Regions from separate parts of the Streptomyces sp. NPDC049541 genome, predicted to be linked through region 2. Evidence: predicted binding sites of a transcription regulator. Region 2 holds the regulator's gene; each other region holds the start of a gene.
What was found. The regulator HrcA, encoded in region 2, represses chaperone genes, less so after heat shock. The targets are predictions, from matches to a motif close to TTNGCACTCNGNNNNNCNGAGTGCNAA.

Region 1 (6,976 bases), on a different contig from region 2:
GGGCGTCGATCCGGGCGAGGCTCTCGGCGAGCAGGGCCATCCCGAGCCCCTTGCCGCGATGATCGCTGTGCGTGCCGAGGATGGTGAGGTAGAAGAACGGCTCGCTGGGATGTGCCGCCTCGAACTGCTCCCCGATCCGCATGACCGCCCGCGCCACCTCGGGGCTCGTGACCCCGGCCAGACGCCCCTCCAGCCCCTCCGCCTCCTCAGCCGTGAGTTCGACCCCGCCCGGCGGAATCCAGACGGCGGCAGCCTCGACGCCCGGCGTCACCAGTGTCCACGGATACCGCAGAGCGGACCCCGCATAAACCCGCCACATGACCGCCGCCTGCTCGGCCCGCCGCCCCTCGTCGGGAAAGGCGGGCCCCCACACCGGGTCGTGAAGGAAGGCGGAGGTGAAGACGGAGACGATGGCATCGATGTCGGCGGGCGTGGCGAGGCGGGCTGGAGTGTGCGTCATACGCCCATCTTCAACCAGCCCGTACGGCCGCTGTTTTCAGCCCGTCCGGCGTTTGAGGACGAGGCCCAAGGCCGATGGGGGGTCTGGGTGCGCACCCCCCAAGGGCCGCGCACCCCCACCGGCCCGCACCGCACAGCTCAGCTGCTCAGCTCAGCGTCTTCAACGCACTCGCCGAGTACGGCTGAAGCTCATCACTCCGCCCGGCCAGCACCTTCGCCGCCCACTCGGGATCCTGCAGCAGCGCCCGTCCGACGGCGACGAAGTCATACTCCTCGCGCTCCAGCCGGTCCAGCAGGTCATCGATGCCCCGGACCGGCGACCCCTCCCCGGCGAACCCGCGGATGAAGTCCCCGTCGAGCCCGACCGACCCGACGGTGATGGTCGGCCGCCCGGTCAGCTTCTTCGTCCAGCCCGCGAGGTTGAGGTCGGAGCCGTCGAACTCCGGCAGCCAGTACCGCCGCGTGGAGGCGTGGAACGCGTCCACACCGGCGGCGGCCAGCGGCGCGAGGATGGCCTCCAGTTCCTCCGGCGTCTCGGCGAGCCGGGCGTCGTACGCCTCCTGCTTCCACTGCGAGTACCGGAAGATGACCGGGAACTCCGGCGAGACGGCCTCCCGTACGGCCGCCACGATCTCCGCCGCGAACTTCGTACGGGCCACGGGGTCGCCGCCGTACGCGTCCGTACGCCGGTTGGTGCCGGCCCACAGGAACTGGTCGAGGAGGTAGCCGTGCGCGCCGTGCAGTTCGACGCCGTCGAAGCCGATGCGCTCGGCGGCGACCGCGGACTCGACGAACGCGCCGATGACGGCGTCGATGTCGGCCTGCGTCATGGGGGTGGCGTCCTCGACGCCGGTGACGCGCAGACCGGAGGGGCCGTGCGAGGGGGCGTCCGGGTAGGGGCCGTCGCCCTGGTTGCGGACCGTGCCGATGTGCCACAGCTGCGGAACGATCGTGCCGCCCGCCGCATGCACCGCCTCGGCGACCTTCTGCCAGCCCGCGAGCTGCTCCTCGCCGTGGAAGCGCGGTACGCGGTCGCTGTTGCCGGCCGACTCGTGGCCGACGTACGTGCCCTCGGTGACGATCAGTCCGACACCGGCGGCGGCCCGGCGGGCGTAGTACGACACCACGTCCTCGCCGGGTATGCCGCCCGGGGAGAACATGCGTGTCATGGGGGCCATGACGATGCGGTTGGGGACGGTCAGTCCGTTGATCGCGGTGGGCCGGGAGAGGACCTCGGCGGCGCGGGAGGGGGCGGTGGTCACGTGGGTGGGCTCCTCGTGCGGTGGCTGCGTCAACCGTCTGGTATGTGCACACGCATTGTTGCACCCGCTTAAGCAACTCTCCTATGACCTCGAACACGCCCGAGGGCGGCACCCCCTGTTTCCAGGGAGTGCCGCCCTCGGTTGGAACCCGAATCAGCCGGAGGCCGATCAGAAGTCCATGTCACCGCCCGGCATACCGCCACCGGCAGGCGCGGCGGCCTTCTCCGGCTTGTCGGCGATGACGGCCTCGGTGGTGAGGAAGAGCGCGGCGATGGAGGCGGCGTTCTGCAGGGCAGAGCGCGTGACCTTCGCCGGGTCGATGATGCCTTCCTTGACCAGGTCGACGTACTCGCCGGTCGCGGCGTTGAGGCCGTGACCCGGGGTGAGGTTGCGGACCTTCTCCACCACGACGCCGCCCTCGAGGCCGGCGTTGACGGCGATCTGCTTCAGCGGGGCCTCGAGCGCGATGCGCACGGCGTTGGCGCCGGTCGCCTCGTCACCCTGCAGGTCCAGCTTCTCGAAGACGGAGGACGCCTGGATGAGCGCGACGCCACCACCGGCGACGATGCCCTCCTCGACGGCGGCCTTCGCGTTGCGGACGGCGTCCTCGATGCGGTGCTTGCGCTCCTTGAGCTCCACCTCGGTGGCGGCACCGGCCTTGATGACCGCGACACCGCCGGCGAGCTTCGCCAGGCGCTCCTGCAGCTTCTCGCGGTCGTAGTCCGAGTCGCTGTTCTCGATCTCGGCGCGGATCTGGTTGACCCGGCCCTGCACCTGCTCCGTGGAGCCGGCGCCGTCGACGATGGTGGTCTCGTCCTTGGTGATGACCACCTTGCGGGCGCGGCCCAGCAGGTCGAGGGAGGTGTTCTCCAGCTTGAGACCGACCTCCTCGGAGATGACCTCGCCACCGGTGAGGATGGCGATGTCGTTCAGCATCGCCTTGCGGCGGTCGCCGAAGCCGGGGGCCTTGACCGCGACGGACTTGAAGGTGCCGCGGATCTTGTTGACGACCAGGGTCGACAGGGCCTCGCCCTCGACGTCCTCGGCGATGATCAGCAGCGGCTTGCCCGACTGCATGACCTTCTCCAGGAGCGGGAGCAGGTCCTTGACGGAACCGATCTTGGAGTTGGCGATCAGGATGTACGGGTCGTCGAGCGACGCCTCCATCCGCTCCATGTCGGTGGCGAAGTACGCCGAGATGTAGCCCTTGTCGAAGCGCATACCCTCGGTGAGCTCCAGCTCCAGACCGAAGGTCTGGGACTCCTCGACGGTGATGACGCCTTCCTTGCCGACCTTGTCCATGGCCTCGGCGATGAGCTCGCCGATCTGGGTGTCGGCGGCGGAGATGGAGGCCGTGGAAGCGATCTGCTCCTTGGTCTCGACATCCTTGGCCTGCTCGAGCAGGGCACCGGAGACGGCCTCGACGGCCTTCTCGATACCGCGCTTGAGGGCCATCGGGTTGGCGCCGGCGGCTACGTTGCGCAGGCCCTCCTTGACCAGGGCCTGGGCGAGAACGGTCGCGGTGGTCGTACCGTCACCGGCGACGTCGTCCGTCTTCTTGGCGACTTCCTTGACCAGCTCGGCGCCGATCTTCTCGTACGGGTCCTCGAGTTCGATCTCCTTGGCGATGGAGACACCATCGTTGGTGATCGTGGGGGCGCCCCACTTCTTCTCGAGGACGACGTTGCGGCCCTTGGGGCCGAGCGTCACCTTCACGGCGTCCGCGAGCTGGTTCATGCCGCGCTCGAGGCCGCGCCGCGCCTCCTCGTCGAACGCGATGATCTTGGCCATGTGAAGTGGTCCCTCCAGGACTGGGGGTGATTCCTTCGGACCGCGCCCGCGCCCGCGACGGACGGCACGCATGCCTCGTGGTTCCTTGCCCCACCTGGCCTGCGGGCCTCACCGACCCGGTCCATCTTTGTCACTCTCACCTTCAGAGTGCTAACGCCAATGATTAGCACTCGACCCATGCGAGTGCAAGCGGCTCTCGCGAGGTGGCCCCTCCTCCGCGGCCGCCCCCGGACATGCCGAAGGGCCCGCTCCCTCAGGTGCGGACCCTTCGATCAAGAACAGAAGAACGTCGCTGCAGTTAACCCGGCGCGTGCTTCAGCTGGTCGCCAGACGGACCATGTCCGCCTGCGGCCCCTTCTGGCCCTGCGAGATCTCGAAATCGACCCGCTGACCCTCTTCCAGGGTGCGGTAGCCGTCCATCTGAATCGCACTGTAGTGGACGAAAACATCCGCACCACCGTCGACCGCGATGAAGCCGTACCCCTTCTCCGCGTTGAACCACTTGACGGTGCCCTGAGCCATGCCTAACTCCCCTATTACTGGCCCTTGCACGGATCCACACTTCGCGGATCCGGGTCAGACCTCACCCCCCACGGTTGGGGGCGTGCGCCGGAACGCGTCGACCGCGGCTGAATGTATCTGTCCAACTGCCGTCTGCAACAGGTCAATCGGACGAGAATTCCGGGCACGAGCGGTCCGGACTTTAGGGAGAATTCGCCCGAATTCAGGGCAAGTCGGGCCCCATAAATGGAGCATAAGACGCAAAAAACCTGCACACTTTGGCTACTTCTCGCTGCCCGAGAAGTGAGAACTCATATGCATGCGGCAAGCGGAGTCGAGCAGGTTCCCCAACTGTACCGCGCTCAACCATGCAGAATTGCCCCCTCCGCTTCTCTCACGGAGGGGGCAATTCGATGAACTCTCGGTAATCAACGTTACCGACGGTAATAATCGGTCGTCCGACCTGTTTCGGTCAGCCTCCGGCCACGGCCGGGATGATCGAGACGCCCGCCCCGTCCGGAGTCGCCGTCTCCAGCCCCTGCTCGAACCGCACGTCGTCGTCGTTCACGTACACGTTGACGAAGCGGCGCAGCTTCCCCTGGTCGTCGAGAACGCGAGCGGCGATCCCGGTGTGGTTCTTCTCGAGATCGGCGATGACCTCGCCGAGGGTGCCGCCTTCGGCAGTCACCTCGGCCTGCCCGCCGGTGTAGGTGCGCAGGATGGTAGGGATACGAACGTTGACGCTCACGATGAACCTCCGGTCAGGGTGTGGCTTTTGAGGGGCGCGGGGCTGTGTCCATGTGCGGCTCCGCCGCGGGGCGCAACTACGCGAGCCCCGCCTCACGGAACGACTCAAGGCTCGGGCGAATCGTCGCAGTGAGCCCCGTACCGGCCACCGCGTCGAGGGTCTTGAGGCCATCGCCCGTGTTCAGCACGACAGTCGTGAGAGCGGGGTCGAGAACACCGTTCTCGATCAACTTGCGGGTCACACCCACGGTCACCCCACCGGCGGTCTCCGCAAAGATCCCCTCGGTCCGGGCGAGCAGCCGGATCGCGTCCACGATCTGCTCGTCGTTCACGTCCTCCACCGCCCCGCCGGTACGCCGGGCAATGTCGAGGACATAAGGACCATCCGCCGGATTGCCGATGGCCAGCGACTTGGCGATCGTGTTCGGCTTCTGCGGCCGTACGACGTCGTGCCCCGCCTTGTACGCGACGGAGACAGGGCTGCACCCCTCGGCCTGCGCCCCGAAGATCTTGTACGGCTTGTCCTCGACGAGCCCGAGCTTGATCAGCTCCTGCAGCCCCTTGTCGATCTTCGTGAGCTGAGAGCCGGAGGCGATCGGCACGACCAGCTGGTCCGGCAGCCGCCAGCCGAGCTGCTCGCAGATCTCGTACGCCAGGGTCTTGGACCCCTCCGCGTAGTACGGCCGCAGGTTGACGTTGACGAAGCCCCAGCCCTCGCCGGCCGGGTCGCCGATCAGCTCGGAGCAGAAACGGTTCACGTCGTCGTAGTTGCCGTCGATGCCGACGAGCTCGCCGCCGTAGACCGCGGCCATGACGACCTTGCCCTGCTCCAGGTCGTGCGGGATGAACACACAGGAACGGAAGCCGGCACGGGCGGCCGCGGCACCCACCGCACCGGCCAGGTTGCCGGTCGACGAGCAGGACAGGGTGGTGAAGTCGAAGGCGCGGGCGGCCTCGATGGCCTGGGCGACGACCCGGTCCTTGAAGGAGTGCGTCGGGTTGCCGGAGTCGTCCTTGACGTACAGGCCGCCGGTCACGCCCAGCTCGCGGGCGAGGTTGTCGGCCTTGACGAGCTTGGTCCAACCGGGGTTGATGTTGGGCTTGTCCGCCACGTCCGCCGGGACGGGCAGCAGCGGCGCATAACGCCAGATGTTCGCGGGACCCGCCTCGATCTGCTTGCGGAGCTCCTCGGTCTCGTAGGCCGAGAAGTCGTACGCGATCTCGAGCGGGCCGAAACACTCCTCGCAGGCGAAGACCGGGCCGAGGGGCACCTGGTGACCGCACTCTCGGCAGGAGAGCGCCGCGGCGGGACCGAGGTCGACGGTCGTGGAGTCGGTGGTGCTTGCAACAGTCTGCGCAGCCATGTGAGGCGAGGCCCTTTCTCCTCATCTTCCTCACGACGCATCTCGCCGTGAGACGGATTTGGCACCTTCCCTAGCCGGGAGCCTCGCGGAACGATCAGCATCGATCGGTACGAGACCGGCTGGAGGGTTGCCGGGGCTTCATCGGGCCGTGTCCCTCTGCCCCTCTGGATGAGCGGTATTCGGTTGTTCAACTAGTTCAACGCGGGACGACCCCCGACATGCGATGGTCACCAGCGTTGTTCAAGACTGTAACCGAAGGCCAGGACAGTTGAGATAGTCGTCCGAACCGCGAGATGGATCACAGATCCCGCGCTCGCCGAGAGAACGCAGAGGAGCCGCCTACGTGCTGGAAGAAGTCGAGCGCTGGCTGAGCACCCGCTCCTGGTCCCTGACCGATCGCCCTCTCCACCAGATCCTCGCCGCCAAGCAGCGCACCGGGCAGTCGGTCAGCGTCGTGCTGCCCGCGCTCAACGAGGAGGAGACGGTCGGCGACATCGTCGCGATCATCCGTCACGACCTGATGCAGCAGGTTCCGCTCGTCGACGAGATCGTCGTCGTCGACTCGGGGTCCACCGACCGCACGTCCGAGGTCGCCGCGGCGGCCGGGGCCAGGGTCGTCCACCGTGACGACATCCTGCCCCGCATCCCGACCGTTCCCGGAAAGGGCGAGGTGCTGTGGCGCTCGCTCCTGGTCACGAGCGGGGACATCGTCTGCTTCATCGACGCCGACCTGAAGGAGTTCTCCTCCGACTTCGTCTCCGGGATCGTCGGCCCGCTGCTCACCGAGCCGGGGGTCGACCTGGTCAAGGGCATGTACGACCGTCCGCTGGCCGGCGCGCAGGGCCAGGGAGG
Region 2 (6,976 bases):
ACTGGCGGAGGCTCCAGACGGTGGCCGTCGCCATTCTGCAAGAGACCAGCGAGCCCCTGCCGGACCTCGTACTGGTAGAGCGAGGCGTCGGACCGCGTGAGGGGCAGCTGATGCCGTCCAAGGTCATCAGCATGGTCGTCGAGGTCGTGTCCAAGACGAGCGTCGAGCGTGATTACGTCGTCAAGCGTTCGATCTATGCAGCGGGCGGCGTGCCCGTCTATCTGATCATCGATCCGATCATGGGGCACTGTGTACTGCTCACCGAGCCGACTGGCGCGGGCGAGGAAGCCGACTACCAGGTGCAGCGGGTGACCAAGTTCGGCGACCCGGTGCCGCTGCGGATGCCGGAGATCCAACTGGATACCGCGGAGTTCGGCACCTACAAGGGCGTCAAGCCCCACCACCGACCGTGACGAAGTCGATCAGCTCCTCCACCCGCCCCAGCAGCTCCGGCTCCAGGTCCTTGTAGGAGCCGACCCGCTTCAGGATCGCCTGCCACACCGCCCCGGTGTTCTCCGACGGCCACCCCAGCGCCCGGCACACGCCCGTCTTCCAGTCCTGCCCGTGCGGGACGCGGGGCCACGCCTCGATCCCAAGCGACGACGGCTTCACCGCCTCCCAGATGTCGATGTACGGGTGGCCGACGACCAGCGCGTGCTCACTCGTCACCGCCTCCGCGATCCGCCACTCCTTCGTGCCCGGCACCAGGTGGTCGACCAACACACCCAGCCGCGCATCCGGACCCGGTGCGAACTCGTCGACGATCGACGGCAGGTCGTCCACTCCCTCCAGGTACTCCACCACCACGCCCTCGACGCGCAGGTCGTCGCCCCAGACCTTCTCGACCAGCTCTGCGTCGTGACGGCCCTCGACGTAGATCCGCCCGGCGCGAGCGACACGCGCGCGTGCGCCAGGAACGGCCACCGAACCCGATGCCGTACGAGTGGGCCGTACAGGAGCCGCGCCTGAGGGACGCACGAGCGTCACCACCCGCCCCTCCAGCAGGAACCCCCGCGGCTCCAGCGGAAACACCCGGTGCTTGCCGAAGCGGTCCTCCAGGGTCACCGTGCCCGCCTCGCAGCGGATCACCGCACCGCAGAAACCGGTGCCGGGCTCCTCGACCACCAGACCCGGTTCCGCCGGTACCTCGGGCACGGGCTTCGGCTTCTTCCACGGCGGGGTCAGATCGGCGGAGTACTGGCGCATTCGAGTGACGATAGGAGAAGCGGCCGGTCAGCGGCTACGACACGCCGAAACGCGCCGCCAGCTCGTCCCGCTGTCCCCGCACGAACGCCGCGTCCACCACCGCTCCGTGACCGGGCACATACAGCGCGTCCTCGCCGCCCAGGTCGAGGAGCCGGTCCAGGGCGGCCGGCCAGTGCGACGGTACGGCGTCGGAGCCGGCCTGCGGTTCGCCGGACTCCTCCACCAGGTCGCCGCAGAAGACGACCTCCGGGGAGCCGGGGACCAGGACCACCAGATCGTGGGCCGTGTGGCCGGGGCCCACGTTCGCCAGCAGCACCTGCCGGCCGCCACCCAGATCGAGGGTCCACTCGCCGGAGACGTGATGCCGGGGCGCGACCAGGGCGTCGACCGCCTCCTCGGCCAGGTGTGCGTCCAGTCCGTTGCCCACCGCGTCCGCCCGCAGCTCCTCGCGTGCGTGCCGGGCCTCGAACACCGTGTCCATGCCCACCGCGCCGTACACCTCCGCGCCCGCGAACGCCGCCGCCCCGAAGACATGGTCGAAATGGGGATGGGTGAGCGCGAGATGAGTCACACGGTGACCGGCGAGCTCCTGCGCCTCAGCACGCAACCGTGCGCCCTCCGCAAGGCTCGACCCGGCGTCGACCAACAGCGCCGTGCCCTCCCCGACGACCAGCCCCGTCGTGCAGTCCCAGTCGGGAAGACGGCACCGCCCGACCCCGGCCGCGAGCCGCTCCCACCCCAGCTCTTCCCAAGTCATCGTCATACCGCGACGCTAGCGGTACGCCCCGTTCAACGGGCGCCGACCTTGCCCCGGGTGTACCCCACCGCCGTACACTGGCCGGTAACGGCTGGCACTCGGACGGACAGAGTGCCAGGCGCAGCGCCTAGGGTGACGACTTCTGGAGGTGTGCGCTGGATGCTGAGTGAACGACGGCTTCAGGTATTGCGCGCCATCGTCCAGGACTATGTCGGCACCGAGGAGCCGGTCGGGTCGAAGGCCCTGACCGAGCGGCACAACCTCGGCGTGTCACCGGCGACGGTCCGCAACGACATGGCGGCCCTGGAGGACGAGGGATTCATCGCCCAGCCGCACACCAGCGCGGGACGCATCCCCACCGACAAGGGCTACCGCCTGTTCGTCGACAAGCTCGCGGGCGTCAAGCCGATGTCCGGGCCCGAGAAGCGGGCGATCCAGAACTTCCTCGACGGCGCCGTGGACCTCGACGACGTGGTGGCCCGGACGGTCCGGCTGCTCGCGCAGCTCACCCGGCAGGTCGCCGTCGTGCAGTACCCGTCCCTGACCCGTTCGACCGTGCGGCACGTCGAGCTGCTCTCGCTCGCGCCCGCGCGTGTGATGCTCGTGCTGATCACCGACACCGGCCGGGTCGAGCAGCGCATGGTCGACTGCCCGGCGCCGTTCGGGGAGGCCTCGCTCGCGGATCTGCGGGCGCGCCTCAACAGCAAGGTCGCGGGCCGCCGCTTCACCGACGTCCCGCGGCTCGTGGAAGACCTGCCCGAAGGCTTCGACGTCGAGGACCGGGGTACGGTCTCGACAGTGCTCTCCACACTTCTGGAGACACTGGTCGAGGAGAACGAGGAACGGCTGATGATCGGCGGCACCGCCAATCTGACCCGTTTCGGGCATGACTTCCCCCTCACCATCCGCCCCGTCCTGGAGGCGCTCGAGGAGCAGGTCGTGCTCCTCAAGTTGCTTGGCGAGGCGGGGGATTCGGGCATGACGGTGCGCATCGGGCACGAGAACGCCTATGAGGGACTCAACTCCACTTCCGTGGTGTCGGTCGGTTACGGTTCGGGCGGCGAGGCAGTCGCCAAGCTCGGCGTGGTCGGACCGACCCGCATGGATTACCCGGGAACGATGGGAGCGGTACGCGCAGTGGCACGGTACGTCGGACAGATCCTGGCGGAGTCGTAAGTGGCCACGGACTACTACGCCGTTCTCGGCGTGCGTCGCGACGCGTCGCAGGAAGAGATCAAGAAGGCCTTCCGGCGGCTCGCGCGCGAGCTGCACCCGGACGTCAACCCGGACCCGAAGACCCAGGAGCGGTTCAAGGAGATCAACGCCGCTTACGAGGTGCTCTCCGACCCGCAGAAGAAGCAGGTCTACGACCTCGGCGGCGACCCCCTGTCCCAGGCGGGCGGCGGTGGCGCGGGCGGCTTCGGCGCGGGTGGCTTCGGGAACTTCTCGGACATCATGGACGCGTTCTTCGGTACGGCGTCGCAGCGCGGCCCGCGCTCGCGCACCCGCCGCGGCCAGGACGCGATGATCCGGCTGGAGATCGAGCTCGACGAGGCGGCCTTCGGCACGACGAAGGACATCCAGGTCGACACGGCGATCGTCTGCTCCACCTGCAACGGTGAGGGAGCGGCGCCGGGCACCTCCGCGCAAACGTGTGACATGTGCCGCGGTCGCGGTGAGGTGTCGCAGGTGACGCGGTCCTTCCTGGGCCAGGTCATGACCTCGCGGCCGTGTCCCCAGTGCCAGGGCTTCGGCACCGTCGTCCCGACGCCGTGCCCGGAGTGCGCGGGCGACGGCCGGGTGCGGTCCCGCCGTACCCTCACGGTCAAGATCCCGGCCGGTGTCGACAACGGCACCCGCATCCAGCTCGCGGGCGAGGGCGAGGTCGGCCCCGGCGGCGGTCCCGCCGGTGACCTGTACGTCGAGATCCACGAGCTGCCGCACCCGACCTTCCAGCGGCGCGGCGACGACCTGCACTGCACGGTCACCATCCCGATGACGGCCGCGTCCCTCGGCACCAAGGTGCCGCTGGAGACGCTGGACGGCATGGAGGAGGTCGACATCCGGCCCGGCACCCAGTCCGGGCAGTCGATCCCGCTGCACGGGCGGGGCGTCACGCATCTGCGCGGTGGCGGGCGGGGTGACCTGATCGTCCATGTCGAGGTGCAGACCCCGACGAAGCTGGACCCGGAGCAGGAGCGTCTGCTGCGGGAGCTGGCCAAGCTGCGCGGTGAGGAGCGGCCGCAGGGGCAGTTCCAGCCGGGGCAGCAGGGGTTGTTCTCGCGGTTGAAGGATGCGTTCAACGGGCGCTGAGGTGGTGGCTGCGGGCGGCTGATTTCGCCTCCGCCGCCCTTACCCTTCCCGTCCCTGGGGGCTGCCGCCCCCAGACCCCGCTTTCGGCCTGAACGGCCTCGTCCTCAAACGCCGGACGGGCTGAAAGTGCAGGCACGTGACAAGGGGACGGGCCGATTCGGACTTGTTCGGAGGACGTGACAACATGCCGTCATGTCCTCCGCACTGACCGATCTCTTCCCTCATCCGATCGTGCAGGCCCCCATGGCGGGCGGTGTCTCCGTGCCGCATCTGGCCGCCGCCGTGTGCGAGGCCGGTGGGCTCGGGTTCCTCGCCGCCGGGTACAAGACGGCCGACGGCATGTACCAGGAGATCAAACAGCTGCGGGGGATCACCAACCGGCCGTTCGGCGTGAACCTCTTCATGCCGCAGCCCGAGTACGCCGACCCGGGTGCCGTGGAGATCTACGCCCACCAGCTGGCCGGGGAGGCCGGCTGGTACGAGACCGAGCTCGGCGATCCGGACAGCGGCCGTGACGACGCCTACGACTCCAAGGTCGCCGTGCTGCTCGACAACCCCGTGCCGGTGGTCTCCTTCCACTTCGGGGTGCCGAGCCGCCAGGTCCTCGACTCCCTCCGCCGGGCCGGCACCTTCACGCTGGTCACCGCGACGACCCCGGAGGAGGCCCTCGCCGTGCAGCTGGCCGGCGCGGACGCGGTGATCGTGCAGGGCGTGGAGGCGGGCGGCCACCAGGGCACCCACCGGGACAACCCGGAGGCGGGCGGCACCGGCATCGGGCTGCTCCCGCTCGTCGCCCAGGTCCGCGAGACCGTGAGCATCCCGATCGTCGCCGCCGGCGGCATCATGCGCGGCGGGCAGATCGCCGCGGTGCTGGCGGCGGGCGCGAGCGCGGCCCAGCTCGGCACGGCGTTCCTCGCCACCCCGGAGTCCGGTGCGAACGCCGTCCACAAGCAGGCCCTCACCAACCCGCTGTTCGCGCGCACGGAGCTGACCCGGGCGTTCACCGGCCGCCCGGCCCGTGGCCTCGTCAACCGGTTCCTGCGCGAGCACGGCCCGTACGCCCCCGCCGCCTACCCGGAGGTCCATCACCTCACCTCGCCCCTGCGCAAGAAGGCCGCCGCCGCCGGCGACGCACAGGGGATGGCGCTGTGGGCGGGGCAGGGGCACCGCATGGCGCGCGAGCTCCCGGCCGGGCAGCTGGTGGAGGTCCTCGCCGCCGAGCTGGACGCGGCCAGGACAGCGTTGTCGGGCAAAGGGGACCTGCGATGACCGCGCCGGTGTTCGTCGTCGAGTCGCTGGCGGGCGTGGGTCCCGGCTCCATCGTCGAACTGGACGGCCCCGAGGGGCGGCACGCGGTGTCCGTACGGCGGCTGCAGCCCGGCGAGGACGTGGTGCTGACGGACGGTCTGGGGCGCGGTGCCGCCGGTGCGGTGGTGCGGACGGAGGGCAAGGACCGGCTGTTCGTCGAGCCCGTCGAGTTCCCCGTCGAGCCCGAGCCCAGCCCCCGTATCACCGTCGTCCAGGCCCTGCCCAAGGGCGACCGCGGCGAACTGGCCGTCGAGACGATGACCGAGACCGGCGTCGACGCGATCGTGCCCTGGTCGGCGGCCCGCTGCATCACCCAGTGGAAGGGCGAGCGGGGGCTGAAGGCCCTCGCCAAGTGGCGGGCCACCGCCCGCGAGGCCGGCAAGCAGTCCCGCCGGCTGCGCTTCCCGGAGGTCACGGACGCGGCGACGACCAAGCAGGTTGCCGCACTTCTCGCCAAAGCCGACTTCGCCGCCGTACTGCACGAGGACCGCGACTACGACAGCGAGCCGCTGGCGACCGCCGAGCTGCCCGCCGCGGGCGAGATCGTGCTGGTCGTGGGCCCCGAAGGGGGCGTGTCCGAACAGGAGTTGACGCTCTTCTCGGAGGCGGGTGCGAAGGCGTACCGGCTCGGGCGTAGCGTGCTGCGTACATCGACCGCGGGCACCGCGGCGACCGCCCTGCTCCTGGGCCGCACCGGCCGCTGGTCCTGAAGATCACGGGGGAACACCATGGAACTCGCCCAAGTCCGGCTCCTGGTCAGCGACTTCGCCGCCTGCTACCGGTTCTACGCGGAGGTGCTCGGCCTCAAGCCGCAGTCGGGCGCGACCGCGGGGCCGTACGAGAAGTTCAGCCCGGCCACCGGCTCGGCGGGCATCGCCCTCCAGGACCGTTCGATGATGGCCGAGGTGCTGGACGAACTGGGCGACACGGCGACGGGCCACCGCTCCCTGGTGGTGCTGCGCGTCGACGACCTCGACACCTACTGCGAACAGATCGCCACCCGGGGCGCCGTCCTTGTGCACGGCCCGGCCCCCATGACGGACCGCATGCGGGTGGCCCATCTGAAGGATCCCGAGGGGAACCTGGTGGAGCTGCAGGAGTGGCTGCTGCTGCGCGGCTGAACCGGCAGGGCGCAGGGGCGCTTTCGTGACCGTATGCGCTCTACCGCCGGACGGCACTCGGTGGCAGGCTGCCGTCCATGGGGGCATTGAGGCGGATTTGGCGGCGGCCGCGGGGACGGCGGGCGGCGGCCGCGACGGTACTCGCCGTCCTGGGCGTCGGCGGAGCCGTGGCCTGTGATCCGGGCGGCCTGAACTCGGCGGCCGTGGCGTACACGACCGACCAGACCGCGACCAAGGAACTGGAGCGGCAGCACGTCGACGTGCAGTGGCT
Region 3 (6,976 bases), on a different contig from region 2:
TCGATCAGTCCGGCCAGCCCGAGCGCGTCGGCGTTCGCGCGCGCCACGGCCACCGTCGCCGGATCCCGGTCCACGGCGAGGACCTTGATCCCGGCCCGGGCGAACGCGACGGCGTCCCCGCCGATCCCGCAGCACAGGTCGGCCACGGACCGCACGCCCGCCGCCCGGAAGCACTCCGCCCGGTACGTGGCGACGCTCGCCCGCGTCGACTGCTCCACCCCGTTCGGCGTGAAGAACATCCGCTCCGCGTCCTCGGCGCCGAACTTGGCCGCCGCCCGCTGCCGCAGCCGCGCCTGCCCGAGTGCCGCCGACACCAGCCCGGCGGGGTGGTCGCGGCGCAGCCGGGTGGCGACGGCGAGCTCGTCGGCGGGGGCCGTGCCGCGCACCTCGTCGAGGAGGGCGCGGCCTTCGGGGGTGAGCAGGTCGGCGAGGTCGTTCACCGGCCCATTGTGGGCCAGTCGGTGGACGGTGCGCCTCCGGCCGCGTGGCGGGCCGGGATCCGGACGGTGGCCTGCGATGATCCGGCACCATGCGAGCAGTAGTACAAAACGATAAAAATCGTGCCTATGGGGTGACATGGCTCCGCGGTGGGATCGCCGTGCTCGCCGTCGCGGCCATCGCCTCGGGCTGTGCCCAGTTCGGCGGCCCGCCGGTGCACCCGGCCCCCGGCCAGGAGGCGCCCCTGCACGCGCCCCCGGCCCGTGCCCTCGACTCGTACGCCGTGAAGCTGCGCTCCGCGTACGTCGCGCGCGCCGCCGCGGCGCGCCACTGGGGCCTGAAGAGAGTCCCGCTGACGGCGCCGCCGCCGCCCGCGAAGAAGCCGAAGATCAGGGCGCGCAAGGGCTTCGAGGTGGACGACCAGGAGGAGCTGAACCTCCCGCCCGTCTTCACGACCGTCCCGACCAAACAGAAGGTCGTGTTCCTGACCATCGACGACGGCGCCGAGAAGGACCCGGCGTTCCTGCGGATGATGAGCGACCTGAAGATCCCCTACTCCGCCTTCCTCAGCAACTTCCTGATCGAGGACGACTACGCCTACTTCCGCCGGATGCAGTCCGAGGGGGTGACCCTCAACAACCACACACTCACCCACCCCTACCTCCCGGGCCTGTCGTACCGGGAGCAGAAGCACGAGATCTGCGGGATGCAGAAGATCATGAAGAGGCGGTTCGGCAAGGCCCCGACCCTCTTCCGCCCGCCCTTCGGGGACTACAACCAGGACACCCTGATGGCCGCCAAGTCCTGCGGCATCAAGTACGCGCCCATCTGGGACGAGGAGGTCTTCGTCGACCACTGGGAGTACCGCGAGGACGACCGGGACCTGCACCCCGGCGACATCGTCCTCACCCACTTCCGCGGCCGTGACGAGTGGGACGGCACGATGGTCGACGACATGCGCCGCTTCCTGAACCGGGTCACGGCCGAGGGCTATGCGGTCGCCCGCCTGGAGGACTACGTCTGAAGTCCACGGCCGCTGACTCTTCATCAGTACCGGGCACGGCGCCTCAGCCCGTCCGGCGTTTGAGGACGAGGCCGTTCAGGCCGAAGCGGGGGTTCTGGGGGCGGCAGCCCCCCAGGACGTCCACCGAGCCCCCGGTCACCGAAAACCCGCCGACGCGCCGCGGGCATTGGCACTCCGCTTGACCGAGTGCTAATCGCGGTCATAGTCTCGGCTCTGGCACTCCCCACTGGAGAGTGCCAACCACGCGACGGGCAGGTCCGGCACCCGCGACGACGGATCCACCTGGTCGCCACCTCAGACAGTTAACCCCGTGAGATCTCCGAAGGGGGAGGTCGGATCGTGACGACCGCCAGCTCCAAGGTTGCCATCAAGCCGCTCGAGGACCGCATCGTGGTCCAGCCGCTCGACGCCGAGCAGACCACGGCCTCTGGCCTGGTCATCCCGGACACCGCGAAGGAGAAGCCCCAGGAGGGCGTCGTCCTCGCCGTGGGCCCGGGCCGCTTCGAGAACGGCGAGCGCCTGCCGCTCGACGTCAAGACCGGCGACATCGTGCTGTACAGCAAGTACGGCGGCACCGAGGTGAAGTACAACGGCGAGGAGTACCTCGTTCTCTCGGCTCGCGACGTGCTCGCGATCATCGAGAAGTAAGGGGATCTGGGGTCACCCCCAGAAATCCTGCACCTGCTTCTTCACCGAAGCATTTTGCTTGTGAGCTGCGCCCCGGGTTCCCGCGACCTTATGAAGCCGGGCGTCCGGGGCGCGGTTCGTTTCACCCACGTTTTCCGAGAGGGCTGAACCGCTCCCATGGCGAAGATCCTGAAGTTCGACGAGGACGCCCGTCGCGCCCTCGAGCGCGGCGTCAACAAGCTGGCCGACACGGTCAAGGTGACCATCGGCCCCAAGGGCCGCAACGTCGTCATCGACAAGAAGTTCGGTGCGCCCACCATCACCAACGACGGCGTCACCATCGCCCGTGAGGTCGAGGTCGAGGACCCGTACGAGAACCTCGGCGCGCAGCTGGTGAAGGAGGTGGCGACCAAGACCAACGACATCGCGGGTGACGGCACCACCACCGCCACCGTGCTCGCCCAGGCGCTGGTGCGCGAGGGCCTGAAGAACGTCGCCGCCGGTGCCTCCCCGGCGCTGCTGAAGAAGGGCATCGACGCGGCCGTGGCGGCCGTCTCCGAGGACCTCCTCGCCACCGCCCGCCCGATCGACGAGAAGTCCGACATCGCCGCCGTGGCCGCGCTCTCCGCGCAGGACCAGCAGGTCGGCGAGCTCATCGCCGAGGCGATGGACAAGGTCGGCAAGGACGGTGTCATCACCGTCGAGGAGTCGAACACCTTCGGTCTGGAGCTGGACTTCACCGAGGGCATGGCCTTCGACAAGGGCTACCTGTCGCCGTACTTCGTGACGGACCAGGAGCGCATGGAGGCCGTCCTGGAGGACCCCTACATCCTCATCAACCAGGGCAAGATCTCCTCCATCGCCGACCTGCTGCCGCTGCTGGAGAAGGTCATCCAGACCAACTCCTCCAAGCCGCTGCTGATCATCGCCGAGGACGTTGAGGGCGAGGCCCTGTCCACCCTGGTCGTCAACAAGATCCGTGGCACCTTCAACGCCGTCGCGGTGAAGGCCCCGGGCTTCGGCGACCGCCGCAAGGCGATGCTGCAGGACATGGCGATCCTCACCGGCGCCACCGTCATCTCCGAGGAGGTCGGCCTCAAGCTCGACCAGGTCGGCCTGGACGTGCTCGGCTCCGCCCGCCGCGTCACGGTCACCAAGGACGACACCACCCTCGTCGACGGTGCCGGCAACTCCGAGGACGTCGTCGGCCGCGTGGCCCAGATCAAGGCCGAGATCGAGAACACGGACTCCGACTGGGACCGCGAGAAGCTCCAGGAGCGCCTCGCGAAGCTGGCCGGCGGCGTGTGCGTGATCAAGGTCGGCGCCGCCACCGAGGTGGAGCTGAAGGAGAAGAAGCACCGTCTGGAGGACGCCATCTCCGCGACCCGCGCCGCGGTCGAGGAGGGCATCGTCTCCGGTGGTGGCTCCGCGCTGGTGCACGCCGCCAAGGTGCTCGAGGGCGGCCTGGGCAAGACCGGCGACGAGGCCACCGGTGTCGCCGTCGTCCGCCGCGCGGTCGTCGAGCCGCTGCGCTGGATCGCCGAGAACGCGGGCCTGGAGGGCTACGTCATCACCTCCAAGGTCGCCGAGCTCGACAAGGGCCAGGGCTTCAACGCCGCCACCGGCGAGTACGGCGACCTGGTCAAGGCCGGCGTCATCGACCCGGTCAAGGTCACCCGCTCCGCCCTGGAGAACGCGGCCTCCATCGCCTCCCTGCTGCTGACGACCGAGACCCTGGTCGTCGAGAAGAAGGAAGAGGAAGAGCCGGCCGCCGCGGGCCACGGCCACGGCCACGCCCACTGACCTCGGTCAGCAGTCGCCACGAGGGCCCGGCACCCCTGGGGGTGCCGGGCCTTTCGCCGTCCGCCTACTTCTCCAGCCCCTCCAGCGCGCCCAGTTGCGCCATCAGCCCCAGCCGGTCGTACTCCCACCAGCCTTCGACGATCTTCCCTTCCTCATTGCACCGGAAGATGGTCGTGCCCGTCATGACGACGTTCTTCCCGGTGGACGGGAGCCCCATGAACTCACCGGTCTGGGTACCGCGCCAGGTCCACCGGGTGCTCACCCGGTCACCCTGCGAGATCTGGTCGTCGATGCCGAAGGTGAAGTCGAACCCGCTGCGCCACATGCCGATCTCACGCCGCATGGCGTCCATGCCCATGGTGTCCTGCTCGTTGGCGGGATCGTGGTCGTGGTAGTTCTCGGCGATGAGATCGTCGAGCGGCGGCAGCTCGCCCCTGACGGCGATGGTCTCGAAGAACCGCCGCACGTTCGCCGCGTACAACTGCTCGTCGCGCACGACGTCCAGGTCGGTGAAGGTCGGCATCTCGTCGCAGAGAGCCACCATCTCGCGGAAGATCTTGTCGGTCTCGGGCAGGTTGGAGTTCCGCATCGCCTCCTCGTACGAGGGGAACTCCACGATCTCGATGAAGTGGGACGCGTCGGAGTGGTCCTTGCCGACCACCGCGTGCGTCGCCGTCCGCTTCCCCCTGGTCTGTTCGACCCAGGTGTCCATCAGCCGGTTGATGTCGTCGAACCGGCTGGTCTTGCAGTCGATGATCTGAACGAAGGTCATGGTCTCGCCTCCGGTCCCCAAGGTCCGGTTGAACAGCACCATTCTCCCACCGGGGCCCCACGGCGCCCCCCGAGCGCCGGGAGGCTACTGCGGCCCGTACTTCCGGCCGGTCCGTGAGGTGATCCCGCCCAGCAGGCCCCGGGGCGTCACCTTCACGATCCCCATCAGCGCCTTGTACCGGGCGTCCGGGACGGACAACGTCTTCCCGCGCGCCAGGTCCGACAGCGCCGCCGCCACCAGCTTGTCGGCATCGAGCCACATCCACCCGGGGATGTTGTCCGTGCCCATCCCGGCCCGCTGATGGAACTCGGTGCGCACGAACCCCGGGCACAGCGCCATCAACCGCACCCCGCTGCCCGCCAGGTCCCTGGCCGCCCCCTGCGTGAACTGCACGACCCACGCCTTGGAGGCGCCGTACGTGCCGCGCGGCACGAAGGCGGCCACGGACGCGACGTTGACGACGCCACCGCGGCCGCGTTCGCGCATCGCCTCGGTCGCCGCCATGGTCAGCCGCAGCACCGCCTCGCAGTGCACCTTGAGCATCTGCAGCTCGTCGACGAGGGGTACGTCGAGGAAGCGGCCCTTGTTGCCGAAGCCGGCGTTGTTGATCAGCAGGTCGACGGGGTTCCTGCGGTCGGCCAGGCGCGCGGCCACGGCCTCGATGCCCTCGTCCGTGGCGAGGTCGGCGGTGAGCACCTCCGCCTCGATGCCGTGCCGGTCGTGCAGTTCGGTCGCCTGTTCCTGCAGCCGTTTGGTGTCGCGGGCGACGAGCACCAGGTTGTGCCCGTCGGCCGACAGCCGCCGCGCGAACGCGGCGCCGATGCCCGCGGTCGATCCCGTAATCAGAGCCGTTGTCATGGCCCAAGGGTAGTGACCCGGACTGGGGGGCTCCGATCCCTGCACAGGCCCCCGACGCCGGTGAAGACTGCGGGAAGGGCAAGTACCTGACGGTTCGTCAGGAACCGTGCTTCTTCAGGTACAGACGCGCCGCCTCGCGGCCGTCCGGATGCAGCGCCTCGCCCGCCGCCAAGAGCCGCGGCAGCAGTTGCCGCTCCGTCGTGACCGCCCGGAACTGCAGCGCCACCGTCACGTCGTGGTCCGGCCGGTGCACGATCTCGACCGGGTCGCCGGGACGGATCTCGCCGGGCTCGATCACCCGCAGATACGCGCCCGGAGCACCCTTCTGCGTGAACCGCTTCACCCACCCCTTCTCGCCCAGATGGCCCTGGAAGGTGAGGCAGGGGATCCGCCCGGAGGTGACCTCGAGGACGACCTCCGGTCCGATCCGCCAGCGCTCGCCGATCAGTGCGCCGGATATGTCGAGGCCCTCGGTGGTGAGGTTCTCGCCGAACGAGCCGCTCGGCAGCGGACGCCCCAACTCGCGCTCCCAGTCGTCCAGGTCCTCGCGCGCGACCGCGTACACCGCCTGGTCGTCGCCCCCGTGGTGGCGCAGTTCGCACACCGCGTCCCCGGCCAGCCCGCTAGCACCGACCCCCTTGGGCCCCGGCGCCGCCACCCGCACCGGCCCGTCGACCGGCTGCTTGTCGATGCCGGTCACCCCGTCCGGCTGGCCGGTGTACGGCACGGCCTTCGGGCGGCCGAGGTTCACAGACAGAAGCTTCATGCCCGAAACAGTAGGTGACCCGGCTCAAAGCGTCGACGCATTATCGGGCATCTGGCCAAAGGATCACTTATCCTCGAACCGTGATCGAAGCCCGCCATCTGCGCGTTCTGCGCGCCGTCGCCACCACCGGGTCCTTCTCGGCCGCGGGGCGCGAACTGGGCTGTACGCAGCCCGCCGTCAGCCAGCAGATGAAGGCCCTGGAGGCGTCGGTCGGCACGCCGCTGCTCGTCCGCGGCGGACGCGAGATGCGGCTGACCCAGGCCGGTGAGGCGCTGGTGCGGCACGCCTCGGGAATCCTGGCCGGGCTCACGGCTGCGGAGGAGGAGGTCGCCGCCATCGCGGGGCTGCGCGCCGGCCGCGTACGGCTCGTCTCGTTCCCGAGCGGCAGCTCTACGCTCGTGCCCACCGCCCTCGCGGCCCTGCGCGCCGCGCACCCCGGCACCCGGGTCTCCCTGGAGGAGGCCGAACCGCCCGCCTCGGTCGAGCTGCTGCGCGAGGGCGACTGCGACGTGGCGCTGGCCTTCCGCTACGAGCGCGCGGCGGGCGCGGAGGAGTGGGACGACCTCGTCGTACGGCCGCTGCTGAGCGACCGGCTCGTCGGACTCGTGCCCGAGCGGCACCGACTCGCGCAGGCCCCGGCCGTGTCCATCGGGGACCTCGCGCACGAGCCGTGGATCGCCGGATGCCC

Region 1: a site for HrcA is predicted at 3,676-3,702, ahead of groL (chaperonin GroEL). Genes of this name have one in related genera too.
Region 3: a site for HrcA is predicted at 1,629-1,655, ahead of groES (co-chaperone GroES). Genes of this name have one in related genera too.

The regions. Positions count from the first base shown of each region.
Region 1 covers NZ_JBITLY010000006.1:479,713-486,688, forward strand. Annotated here, with positions in the region: gene ACIBW9_RS24725 (GNAT family N-acetyltransferase) at 1-460, opposite strand, end outside; gene ACIBW9_RS24730 (NADH:flavin oxidoreductase) at 606-1,721, opposite strand; gene groL (chaperonin GroEL) at 1,890-3,512, opposite strand; gene ACIBW9_RS24740 (cold-shock protein) at 3,828-4,034, opposite strand; gene ACIBW9_RS24745 (MoaD/ThiS family protein) at 4,486-4,761, opposite strand; gene thrC (threonine synthase) at 4,838-6,124, opposite strand; SAM riboswitch class I at 6,143-6,299, opposite strand; gene ACIBW9_RS24755 (glucosyl-3-phosphoglycerate synthase) at 6,468-6,976, shown strand, end outside.
Region 2 covers NZ_JBITLY010000001.1:591,068-598,043, forward strand. Annotated here, with positions in the region: gene ACIBW9_RS02645 (Uma2 family endonuclease) at 1-413, shown strand, start outside; gene ACIBW9_RS02650 (DUF3097 domain-containing protein) at 391-1,206, opposite strand; gene ACIBW9_RS02655 (MBL fold metallo-hydrolase) at 1,241-1,969, opposite strand; gene hrcA (heat-inducible transcriptional repressor HrcA) at 2,123-3,139, shown strand; gene dnaJ (molecular chaperone DnaJ) at 3,140-4,276, shown strand; gene ACIBW9_RS02670 (nitronate monooxygenase) at 4,469-5,545, shown strand; gene ACIBW9_RS02675 (16S rRNA (uracil(1498)-N(3))-methyltransferase) at 5,542-6,294, shown strand; gene ACIBW9_RS02680 (VOC family protein) at 6,313-6,705, shown strand; gene ACIBW9_RS02685 (hypothetical protein) at 6,783-6,976, shown strand, end outside.
Region 3 covers NZ_JBITLY010000005.1:119,570-126,545, forward strand. Annotated here, with positions in the region: gene ACIBW9_RS19900 (methyltransferase domain-containing protein) at 1-440, opposite strand, end outside; gene ACIBW9_RS19905 (polysaccharide deacetylase family protein) at 530-1,462, shown strand; gene groES (co-chaperone GroES) at 1,802-2,110, shown strand; gene groL (chaperonin GroEL) at 2,267-3,892, shown strand; gene ACIBW9_RS19920 (ester cyclase) at 3,957-4,664, opposite strand; gene ACIBW9_RS19925 (SDR family NAD(P)-dependent oxidoreductase) at 4,749-5,522, opposite strand; gene ACIBW9_RS19930 (MOSC domain-containing protein) at 5,620-6,288, opposite strand; gene ACIBW9_RS19935 (LysR family transcriptional regulator) at 6,369-6,976, shown strand, end outside.